2 regions of the Cellvibrio fontiphilus genome follow, and region 2 is predicted to be linked to the other one. Evidence: predicted binding sites of a transcription regulator. Region 2 holds the regulator's gene; the other holds the start of a gene.
The links. Region 2 encodes LexA, which represses DNA repair genes until DNA is damaged. Its sites were predicted from a motif close to ACTGTNTNTANANACAGT; they were not measured.

Region 1: the regulator LexA is predicted to act here: its motif matches at 2,219-2,236, upstream of ACFODX_RS01355 (DNA polymerase II).

What each region holds. Positions count from the first base shown of each region.
Region 1 covers NZ_JBHRTF010000001.1:305,763-311,765, forward strand. The annotation lists gene ACFODX_RS01340 (dual OB domain-containing protein) at 1-814, shown strand, start outside; gene ACFODX_RS01345 (DUF488 domain-containing protein) at 822-1,262, shown strand; gene ACFODX_RS01350 (DUF4326 domain-containing protein) at 1,262-1,867, shown strand; gene ACFODX_RS01355 (DNA polymerase II) at 2,251-4,650, shown strand; gene ACFODX_RS01360 (SMI1/KNR4 family protein) at 4,734-5,144, shown strand; gene ACFODX_RS01365 (lytic transglycosylase domain-containing protein) at 5,297-6,003, shown strand, end outside.
Region 2 covers NZ_JBHRTF010000003.1:389,659-395,661, forward strand. The annotation lists gene ACFODX_RS07270 (hypothetical protein) at 63-1,466, shown strand; gene ACFODX_RS07275 (hypothetical protein) at 1,561-1,827, shown strand; gene ACFODX_RS07280 (cell division inhibitor SulA) at 1,977-2,387, opposite strand; gene lexA (transcriptional repressor LexA) at 2,380-2,982, opposite strand; gene ACFODX_RS07290 (DUF2845 domain-containing protein) at 3,068-3,424, opposite strand; gene ACFODX_RS07295 (SDR family oxidoreductase) at 3,483-4,313, opposite strand; gene fliS (flagellar export chaperone FliS) at 4,455-4,841, shown strand; gene ACFODX_RS07305 (hypothetical protein) at 4,852-5,130, shown strand; gene fliS (flagellar export chaperone FliS) at 5,256-5,660, shown strand; gene ACFODX_RS07315 (sigma-54-dependent transcriptional regulator) at 5,924-6,003, shown strand, end outside.

The DNA.
Region 1 (6,003 bases), on a different contig from region 2:
CGAGATCATGCCTAGTCCCATTAAACTCTCAGAGATTTACGCCGCTATCAAAGATGAAATCGTAATTGACGGATGTAGCGACTATAAATTAATTGAAAAACTTGTTCTTGGTAAGTTTAATTTCAAATTAGTTAGCGAGCAGGTGTGGAGTTTATTGAATCACCATAAGAAACAAATGGTAAAGATAGATACAGTTGATGCTGATATGGTTGAAATAGTTATACTGGCAAACTCCGTAAAGCATGGACAGCATTGTGTGGCCGGTAAGTGTATGAGCACTGGCAGATGGATTAGGCCCGTATCTAATCCACAAGGTGCCGAGTTAAGTCATGAGCAAGCAAAATATCGAAATCCTTACGGCACTTATGGTGTAAAACCACTTCAAAAGATCCAAATGGGATTTTCCCGGCATGTTCCGCTTCCACATCAGCCGGAAAATTATCTGATAGATGGAAATTTATGGCATCAAAACTTTTCTATAGGGTTAGGAGAGCTACCTCAATATCTTGACGAGCCTGTTGATATATGGGGACCAGATAATAGGGTGCAACATGCTCTTATCACTTCTGGCATTTATAGTGTTTCCCAATCACTTTACCTCATTCAAGTAGAAAGGCTTAGGCTCTATAATAAAGATGGTGGTAAACGGAGAGCATCTTTTTCGTATAACAGTATCGCTTATGATCTGGCAGTGACCGACCCAAAATTTGACGAAATAGTAAAAGATAATCGCGAATTTAATCACATTCTTTGTGTAAGTCTTGGTGAAGAATACAACGGGTATTGTTACAAACTTGTAGCTACAATTTTCTGAGGCTTTCATGGATATTTACACTATCGGTTTCACACAAAAAAATGCTGAAAATTTTTTTAAATTTTTGAAAACCTCTGGCGTTAAAAGGCTTATTGATGTTCGCCTAAATAATATATCTCAATTGGCAGGTTTTGCAAAAAAGGATGATCTAAAGTTCTTTTTGAAAGAGCTTTGTGCTGCGGAATATATTCATATGCCAGAATTTGCACCAACTAAAGATATTTTAGATTCGTATAAGAAAGGAGAGATTTCTTGGTATATTTATGAGGAAAAATTTATGAATCTTATGGCTCAAAGAAATGTTGAAAAATCAATTGTGCCAGAATTGCTAGATCATGGTTGTTTGCTGTGTAGTGAGCATGAACCACATTTTTGCCATAGAAGATTAGTTGTCGAGTATCTTAATGAGCATTCAAATCTAAATCTCAAAGTGAAGCATTTATACTGATGGCTGATGTTCTGATTGTTTATCCAAAGGTTTTTAACTGCTACTCGAAGTTTTCCAGAAAAGTAAGGAAAATAATTTCGAGCTTGGGAGATGTGTCTCTAATATATTCACATGATCATAATGAATTCATTCGACGATTTTGTGATGAGAAGCCTAGCGAATTGCAAGGAAAACAACTGATTAATTGGAGCGTTGATGATATAACTCATGCAATTATATTTGATGATGGGGAAGAGTTTCCAGAAGAAACTAATAGCTTGCGATCTAGCGGATTACCCCTGAGGGTCGTTTATATTCCTATAACGCGGGTCGTAAATATAAAAATAGATACTGAATACCAGAAAGATAAGAGTACGCATAGTTATGAGTATATTGGTCGTGGATCTTACTGGGGAAATCCTTATTCCATGTATGAAGAAGGTGATGATCGGGAAGAGGTTATTCGAAAGTTTAAATATGACTTTGATTATGAAAAGTTTCCAAATAAAGAAAAGTCGGAAGTGTATAAGTTGGCGGGAAAACGATTGGGATGCTTTTGTAAACCGAAAGCGTGTCATGGTGATATTCTTGCAGATTTTTTGAATTCTTGGGATGATGGAAACTAAGTAATTAATACATGATTATTAATGGCCCATGTTTGATTAATGCGTAAATGATGGCATTAGGTAGTTATAGAATTTTCGTAAGTTTTTTGTTTTTAGAAAACAGTCGCAGATTCGCTTAAAAAATTAACCTTAATAAAAAATACATTTCGTCTAAAAACATGCGGGTCTATTTAATAAATACATCCCCCGTATTCCGTTAGCCTCCATACAGGCTACAAGTCTAATTTCTGTCTTTGTCTTCAATTAATTTTTCCGCATGAAAATCCATATTGGGCATCGCTGCGCTCACTGCCTACCTGCCGGGCAGGGAATTAATCTTGATTGCATCATTGTCCTCTTCTGCGGGATAATACTGTTTACTTAACCAGCTTGCATGACAGCCTATGACCAACGCCTTTTTATTGACCCGCCAATGGCGCGATACCCGCGAGGGTGTGGTGTTGGATTTGTGGTGGGCGACGGAGCAGGGGAGTTGTTGGACGCAAATTACCGGGCAAGAGGTAGTGTTTTTTGTTGAGCGCAAATATGCACCGGAATTGCCTGCGCTTTTTTCCCGCTTGCGCGCCTGGCGTATGGCGGAGGTGGAATTAAAAAACTTTCATAATCAGCCGATTGTTGCCCTCTATTTCAAACAGCACCGCAGTGCACGCGATGCGCAGGATCTATTGCGTCAGCAGCAAATTGTATTTTGGGAGAGTGATATTCGCCCGCCTGAGCGCTATTTGATGGAGCGTTTTATTACCGCAGCGGCGCAGCTGGATATACGAGATATTACCCAACAACCGCTGCGCAACCCGCGTTTGGCACCCGTTGAGGATGTGTTGTGGCGACCACAATTGCGACTGTTGTCGCTGGATATAGAAACCTCGATGGATGCGCAGCAGCTTTATTCCATTGCTATTTGGTGTGATGCGGCAAAAACCGTGTTTATGATCGGTGATGGCGAATTTACCGCGACACCAGAAAGTAAGCACAGCGTTATTTTTTGTCGCGACGATAAAGAATGCTTACAACAATTTTTTGCGGCAGTTGCGGCGCTTGATCCTGATATTTTAATTGGTTGGAATTTGGTGCAGTTCGATTTACTGGTGCTGGAAAATATTTGCCAGAAATTAGCCTTGACACTGAATTTAGGTCGCGCCCATCAAGCCATTCATTGGCGCCATGAGGATGCCAGTGAAGGCGGGCGCAGTTATGTGGTAATTCCCGGGCGAGTCGCTCTGGATGGTATCGAATTATTAAAAGCCGCTAATTACCGCTATGAAAGTTATTCGCTGCAAAATATCGCCGAGACGTTGTTGGGTGAAAGCAAATTAATTACCGGCAGCCAGCGCGGCGATGATATTACCCAATTATTTAACACCGATAAGCTTGCGCTCGCGCACTACAACCTGCGCGACTGCGAATTGGTGTGGGATATATTTCAGCAGCAGGAGCTGCTGGCGTTTGCGATGGAGCGCAGCCAATTAACCGGTTTGTTGTTGGATCGCATTGGCGGTTCGGTAGCGGCGTTTGAGTATTTGTATTTGCCGCGTTTGCATAGGCGCGGTTATGTGGCGCCTAATTTGGGTGAGCTGGAGTCTGATGTTATCAGCCCCGGTGGCTATGTGATGAACTCGCGCCCCGGCATTTACAACAATGTATTGGTGCTGGATTTTAAAAGCCTGTACCCGAGTATTATGCGCAGTTTTTTAATTGACCCCTGTGCATTTTGGTTGGCGCAGCATGACCGTATGAGCGACGAACAAATTGTGCCGGGTTTTAATGGCGCTTTTTTTGCGCGCGAAGGGCACATATTGCCGCAAGTGATTGAGCAGCTTTCCTCGGCGCGCGACCGCGCCAAACAACATAAAAATGCGCCGCTCTCTCATGCCATCAAAATTATTATGAATTCATTTTACGGTGTGCTGGGTTCTACCGGCTGCCGGTTTTTTGATCCGCGCGTGTGTAGCTCCATCACCCTGCGCGGCCATGAAATTATCCAGCGCAGCCGCGAGTGGATTGAGCAGCAGGGCTATGCAGTTATTTATGGCGATACTGACTCCTTATTTGTGTGGTTGGAAAATAATTGTGTGGGGCACCAACCCAAAAATGCCGCCCAGTGTGATGCCATTGGTAAGCGCCTCGCCAAAGAATTAAACCACTGGTGGGCGCAAACCCTGCAGCGGGAATTCAATATAAAAAGCGCACTGGAAATTCAATTTGAAACCCACTACCTGCGCTTTTTAATGCCGACTATTCGCGGCTCGGAATTGGGCACTAAAAAACGTTACGCCGGTTTAGTTGAGGTGAATGGCGTGCGCGAGATGGTGTTTAAAGGTTTGGAAAATGTACGCACCGATTGGACGCAACTCGCCAAGGATTTTCAGGCTGAGCTGTATCGCAAAATTTTTAACGGTGAGGATTATCTGGATTTTGTGCGCATCACTAACGATGAGGTCATCGCCGGCAAACGCGACTTGCAATTAATTTATCGCAAACGCTTGCGCCGCCATTTGCACGAATATCAAAAAAATGTACCGCCCCATGTGCAGGCAGCGCGCAAGTTTGCGCTGCTTAGCGGCGAGACTCTGCGCCGTGGCGATTGGATTAGTTATCTCATAACTACCAATGGCCCCGAGCCGGTGGGTAGTTATGAAGTGGATTTGGCATTGCTGCAAAGCCCGATTGATTATCAGCACTACATCGACAAACAGCTCAGCCCGGTGGCTGACAGTATTTTGCATTTTTTGGACGAATCCCTGACCCAGTTGGTGGATCAACAGTTGTCCCTATTTGGTTAACACCGCTTCTGGCCTGTGCCTGCTTGTTCCCCCTCCACCTTCGGGCTATAGTCCTTTTCCCTTTTTAGTGTTCAGGTAAACCCATGTCCGATATCGATGAAGTTCTTGATTTGCTGCGCGAGTACAACGAGCCCGTGCCTGTGCCTCTGGAATTGCCCGATGAAGACCGGCTGGTCGAAATAGAAGAGGAACTCCTCCTCCCAATCCCGCGGGAAATGCGCCAGTTTTTGCTGGAGGCCAGCGATGTGGTTTATGGCTCTATCGAGCCGGTCACCGCAGCCGACCCTCACTCCCACACTTATTTACCAGAGGTGACGGCGGTGGCCTGGGAGCAGGGCGTACCGCGTTATTTAATACCGCTGTGTGAAGTGAACGGCAGTTACTACTGTGTAGAGCCGGACGGCGAAGTTGTATTTTGGCGCGATGGCGACCTGACCGATGAGACCTGGCCTTCGGTGTGGCACTGGGTGCGCGATGTGTGGCTTGAGTCATAGTGTGCAACGGGCAATAAGTCACGGAAATGGATTTTGATGCCACGCTGCGCTAGTTCACTGGGCTACACTTAGCCTTACCCCTGAGCGGGCAAGGCGATCTTGATCAGCTTAGTCCGGCAACTGGTTTTGTCTCCATCAGAAGAGTTTTGGCAGTGCGTAAGTATCTTTTTGTCATGGGTGTGCTGTTACCGGGTTTACCCGGCGGCATGCTTATGGCTGAAGTGGCGCCGCCAGAGTTTTCGGCAGCGGTAGGTGCAGCACTGGCGCAGCCTGCGGCCGCCAGCCTCTCACAGCAATCCTCCAGCTTGATTGATGTGGAAGCCCATGTGCGACAAATCGCCGAGCGCACGGCGGCTGAGGAAAAAGCGCGGCTGGAGCAGGAGCGGCTGGCGCGCGAGGCACTGGAGCAAGCCAGCAAACCCAAGCAGCTAACCTTTTTTAAATACCGCAAAGATGGTGCAGTCGCCTATTCAGACAGGCAACCACGCAAAACCGATTATCAGGTTATCGTTTACAACTCCTGTTATGCCTGTAACCCCTTATCGACCGTGGACTGGCGTGTCACACGCCTGTACTTGTCGCAATTTACTTACTCGATTACGCAAGCTGCCGCGCGCCACGGGGTAGATCCATCCCTGGTGCGCGCAGTGATTCACGCCGAGTCCAACTTCAACCCCCTGGCCCGTTCGCGCAAAGGCGCAATGGGGTTGATGCAACTCATGCCCGGCACCGCCAAAGACATGGGCGTGAACAATGCGTTTGATGCCGCACAAAATATCGAGGGCGGGGTGAAATACTTGGCGTGGCTGCTCAAACGTTTTGACGGCGATGTCACCCGCGCTACCGCGGCCTACAACGC
Region 2 (6,003 bases):
GCTCTGATAAACTGCGTTCAGATTGACTCCCCATTTTTTCGCTTAATCGTTGAGAGACAGGTTTGATTCTTTTTTCCCTGGATAAGCACACCACGCCCGCTGATTTTCTGTCAGTGCAGCGTGCCCGCTTTGCTGATTGCAGTGCCAATACCCAGTCGCCACAGGTATTTACAGTGGCATTTAGCCATAATGCCAGCTATTTGTCGGAGCAGCCCCAGCAGGAATTGTTGGCTTTTGTTTGGTTGGCAGTGTCATGCGACAGCGCTTCAAACCCAAGTATCAGCGTGAGTATTTTCCCGGCAACAACCGAGCACTTGCGTGCGATTGAGCAACTTGCTGCCGAACCAGAGGCGATATTGGCTTATTGCGAGGCCGCAAATCTCGCGCATGTGCGTTTGGATTTGCCCCTGCTGCTGGAGCCTATTTACATCCCCAAACCTTGGGGGCAAGAGATTTGGTACACCGGTATTGAAGCCCGTGGTCAAGCGGCGGTTAAGTGCGATAGGGGCAGTTTACCGCTGCCTTGGGTATTGGAATTTTTGCGCCCGCAGCTTGGCTTGGCGGCAACCGATAACCTGATTTTACTCAAGATCCTTGACCCGCTTGCAGAGGCGCCTTACGGCGACTTGTATTTTGAACTGCATGAGCAAAAACAAGAGGTTTATGTCGTCACTCATGTGGATGCGACCGCATGGCCAGGCGGAAAAGGTGCGATCCAATTGGGGTTTAATCCGGCTGCGAGAGCAAATTACGCTACTACCGATGACTTCAAAGCCGGTTACCTCCATGCAGTCAGGGAGTACGAGCAAACAAGGCGAGCCATCGATGATTTACTTGATCGAAAAAAGCAAGAGCTTGGTATCTCCCTCAGTGAGCCTGTCGCCGTCACACAGGTGAAGTTATGGCTTAAGGAACTCTCACAACATCCTGATAACAAAGCATTAATAGATCGTGAGCAGGAATTAAAACAGGCAATGGATCGTTTTATCGCACTGCACCCACTCGAGGTAGGTGATGTGGTTGCTGTTCCTCGCTTGGTGCCGCACGCGCTGCAACATGGTGTGAGAGTCGTGGAGTTCCAAACCCCTGTGTATGAGCGAAGAATTCTCAGCTTTGGGCAGAAAGTGCTAACTCAAAACCATTGGGATACCGAAGTGGCCTTGCAGTTAGTGGATATGGATGCTGAGCCGTTTATTTCACCGGTACAGTTGGCTCATACAGACAGCGCACAGATTCAGCGCATAGTTAACTTTGATGATTTTGAGGTGCAACGGATTGTTCTAAAAGGTGATTGTCAGTTATCTGTGTCTTGTTATGGATTGTTGATGGTATTGGAAGGAAGTGTTTGTATTGATGACACCTTGATTGCATCAGGAAATGTAGCCCTGCTACCTGCTCAGGTCACACCACAGGTTTTATATTCTTCTTCTGCTGTGCTGCTTTGGGCTATCCCTCGATCCGGTTGATTCACCTGCAAGCCTTGCCGTTCTTCAAATAGGTTTTCGCTTTATAGAGTGTTAGACTGCGCGCCCTTTTTAGTTTGGCAACCACAGGCACTTTATGTCTTCCTTTTACGAAATTATCGAACTCACCAATGGCGATGTTGCTCTTCAGCGCGCGGATAGCGAAACAGGTGAACCTTTGGTGACTATTCGTTTTTCTCAGGAGTCACTGGCGTTTTTAGGCGAAGAAAAATTTATGGTGGCTAAAGCCATGATAGAAGCAGGTATGGAAGCGGCAGGGGAAATTGCAGATCAGCAAGCTGAAGCGCAATTGGATGGTAGCTTTGACGAATTAACAGATTTGGAAAAAATGATGCTTCATTGATGGGCGAATTGCGCATCGTCCCTGATGTAGATGTACTAACTTATTGGTGCCTGCAAGCAATAACCTCAAAAGGGCTGTTTGGATAAAAAGGGTTGTTTGGATAGTTATCTAATAAACTCGCAACAATTGATCTCGCAACAACGGCCTTACTATCGAACCCGTAACAGCAGGCCTTGACACTGGCCTTTGGCTGCCGCCACTTCAAGCTGTGACAATTCCTTATCGCTTAATTTCCCCGGGCTTGAAATCACGGTATGGCTATTTCCTGCCGATAGGGCCTCCCAGGTAATCCACAGCAGTGCCTGCGGATCCTGCGCATGAATAACCCGAATAAAGCGGGTATTTACCCCGTAAGACTCAAGAAAATCCTTGCTGATATTGTGTGGTGCAATCCAGGTGATCCAGCGATCCTTTGCGCTATTGCTCAAATAGGCAATCATTGGCAGTAACAACGAAAGCTGTTCTGGTGAATCACTGGTTAGCACAAGTTCTGTAACACCACTGCTAACACGCGTTTGCGCAGTTTGGGTTTGAGGCATAACACGAGCGAGATTAGTCACGGCGAATCACTCCTACACTTAAACCTTCAATACTAAATTCCTGGTCACGGGTATCGACCAGAATCACATCAAAGTCAGGGTTCTCTGGCCAGAGCTCTACCTGTGCGCGGTTTCCGGCGCGTTTGAAGCGCTTGACGGTTACTTCTTCTCCTATGCGTGCCACAACTATCTGGCCATTACGAACCTGATCGGTTTTATGTACTGCAAGCAGATCACCATCCAAAATGCCGGCATCCTTCATGCTCATACCGTGTACACGCAGGAAAAAATCCGCACTCGGCGAGAAGAAGCTTGTGGGAATGTTGCAGTAATCTTCTATGTGTTCCTGCGCCAGAATCGGGTTGCCAGCAGCGACACGCCCGATAATAGGAATACCCGCCTGCACATCTGGCAATTTGATTCCGCGTGACGCGCCGGGGATGATTTCAATGGCCCCTTTGCGCGCCAAGGCTTTGATATGTTCTTCAGCGGCATTGGCTGACTTAAAACCCAATATTCGCGCAATTTCAGCGCGCGTTGGCGGGTAACCTGTATCTTCCGCATAGCTGCGGATTAATTGCAGTACCTGTTCCTGTCGGGGCGTTAAGTCAAACATGATGCACTCCTGAATCTGTTTATTTGTACAGTGTCTGTGATTATATACAGTAAATTCACTTGTGCAATAGTTTTTCTGATTGCTGCTATTTCACTCGATTACCGTAGCGAATGGTGCGCAATTGACCTTGGCTAAAATAGAGGTGGGTCATGAACTTTCCTTTGCCGGGGTTATAGGTCCAGACATCTACCTGAGTGCAGCTTTGAATAGATACATTATGTTGAATGTTGTTGTCACCGTTTTGTATGCCCTGCGGCCCAGTGTTAATGGTGTTGGGTTCGCAAAAGCTGTCGGTGCTCGCCGGCTCCCCGCAAATCTCAACAATGTCGGCCTTGGTATCACCCGGGCTGGCAAGTTGTCCATTGCACCGCAGCGAATCGGCACTGGCCTTCTGGGTGAATGGGATAAAACAAAAAAAGAATAAAACAATATATTTGGCCATGATTTTTCCCTGTCTTTAAAGCTTTTAATCTAATCCCGTTGGCTGAATGCTGTCTGAATTAACTGCCTATTTTAAGTAGGAGTTTGTCGAGCAAACGATTCGGTAAAATTCGCTTCATGGCGCCAACCAAATAAGTGGGAAAAGTGACGTAGTAGCGTGCTTGTGGATGTGGAGATTCAAGCGCATGCAGCAGGCGCTTGATGACTGCCGATGGCTCCAGAGTGAAAGGTGTGGATGACTCTGCTTTTTCGAGTCGCTCTATCGCTTTGGTGTAGGTGTTTTTATGGCGACTTGCATCGACGTTGATATTTTCCCGTAGGGCTGCCAGTGCATTTTTGCGAAATTCACTGCGTATAGGGCCTGGTTCGATAAGCGATACAAATACACCGGTTCCCATAAGTTCAAGCCGCAGAGTATCGCTTATGCCTTCAATCGCATATTTGCTGGCGTTATAGGCGCCGCGTAGTGGCATGGCAGCCATGCCCAGAATGGATGAGTTTTGAATAATTCTCCCGTAACCCTGTTTCAGCATGACGGGGAGAATCAAGCCTGTCAGTTCGCACCAGCCAAAAAAGTTGGTATCAAACTGTTTGCGCAACGCCGCTATGGGAAGGTCTTCTATGGCGCCTGGTTGGCCGTATGCGCCGTTATTAAACAATGCATAAAGCTCACCGCTAGTGAGTACCATTAATTCCTGAAATGCTTTATTGATAGACGCAGAATTACTCAAATCCAGCATTAATGTTTCAAACCCTTCTGCGCTGAGGCGCTCCACATCTGTCGATTTTCTGCAACTTGCGATCACCCGGTAACCCCGTTGTTGCAGTGCTTTTGCTGCTTCATAACCTATGCCGGTTGAGGCGCCGGTAATCAAAATCGTTTTTTGCATAATCGTCACTTTTTGTTAAAGGTTTTTGTGGTCTGGCCGCTAGCTTATAGGACTGGCGAATGGTCTGGTCGATAACCTGTCTGCGCAGTTGCAATCGCAATAACCCGCGCTTTTTAGGCTGCAACAATTAAATGGTGATGTATGAATTCCTATTCTGCCGTAAATAGCTATGCCAGCGTTAAAGTTCATTCCGGTGTTGAATCTGCCTCTCCCCATCGCTTGATTCAAATGCTTTTTGAAGGTGCCTTGGAGCGTATTGCGCAAGCAAAAGGTGCCATAGCGCAAAAGCAATTCGCGCGCAAAGGGGAGTTAATAGGCAAGGCAGCGGCAATTGTTGGCGGGTTGCAAGGCAGTTTGAATGATAATGAAGGCGGTGAATTAGCGGCCAATCTAGACAGCCTTTACGATTACATTATTCGCCGTTTGACCCAAGCCAATTACGAAAACAATATCGAGCATCTTGATGAATGCGCGCGTTTACTCGGGGAGATTAAATCTGCCTGGGACGCCATCGCAAAAGATGTTTAAGGAGGCTGCAATGACTCTGCGATTAGTGCCTGAACCCGATTACACCGGCGAGTCTGGGGTAATGGCGATGCGATCCGTGCAGCGAGCCTTGACTGCAGCCCTGCAGCAGGAGGATTGGGAGCGCATTCGCCACCTGGACCGTATTTGTGTTGTGTTGATTGATAAAGTAATTGCTGCCAATCGCAGTGATAAAACCACGCTTATCCGCGCGCTGAGCGAGTTGAAGGGGGTTTATGCCGGGCTAATCGCCCAGTGCCAGCAGGAAGTGACCCTTCTGCATGCGACCTGATATTCATAAGCGCGATGCCAACAATTTGGCGAATTTCTCGCCACTCTGCTTTTTAGGCAAGCTACTCGCCAAAATCCATCTACCCTGCTAGCCTAAGTAAATTCCAAGGCTAACGGGTATTTGCTGTGTCTAACTACAATCCACAAGAAGCGCTGAAACAATATCAAAAACTGGGTATTGAGTCGGAAGTCAGCCATGCATCGCCGCATCGATTAATTCAAATGTTATTTGAAGGTGCACTGGGGCGCCTCGCGGCAGCTCAAGGGGCAATGGAGCGTGGCGATTTAGCCGTAAAAGGTGAGATGCTGGGTAAAGCCATTGGCATAGTGGGCGGCTTGCGCAGCTCCCTGGATATGGAAGCGGGCGAATTGTCCGAGCGGCTTGATCAGTTATACGAATACATTAATTTGCGCCTTCTGGAAGCCTCTGCGCAAAACGATATTGCAAAGGTTACCGAGGTGATTCAGCTACTCAAAACCGTAAAATCCGGTTGGGATGAAATTGCACCACAGGTCAGTAAGACCCCCTGATTCCAGTCTGTTATTCATTCCCGCTATTGTGTGATTCGCATAATTGCCTGACAAATACCGCGAGTGTTTGTCAGGCATTTTTTTGGCGATTAATTATTCAAAATGCTGGCTTTCTGATAAAACGCCAATAAAAATTCGTCATTAATTTGACTAAGTTCACGCTCTCTACTATTACTTACACCCATAAATCTTCTGCCATTTGTGGTTGCCAATTGCGCACCAGCGGTAAGTTGTTGGCATGAAATGAAAAAAGGTCTTGGGGTATGTGGCGTAACAACAAAGTTTTGGTGATTGACGATAATCCGTCACGTCGACACGATCTAAATGTGTTGCTGGAGTTTTT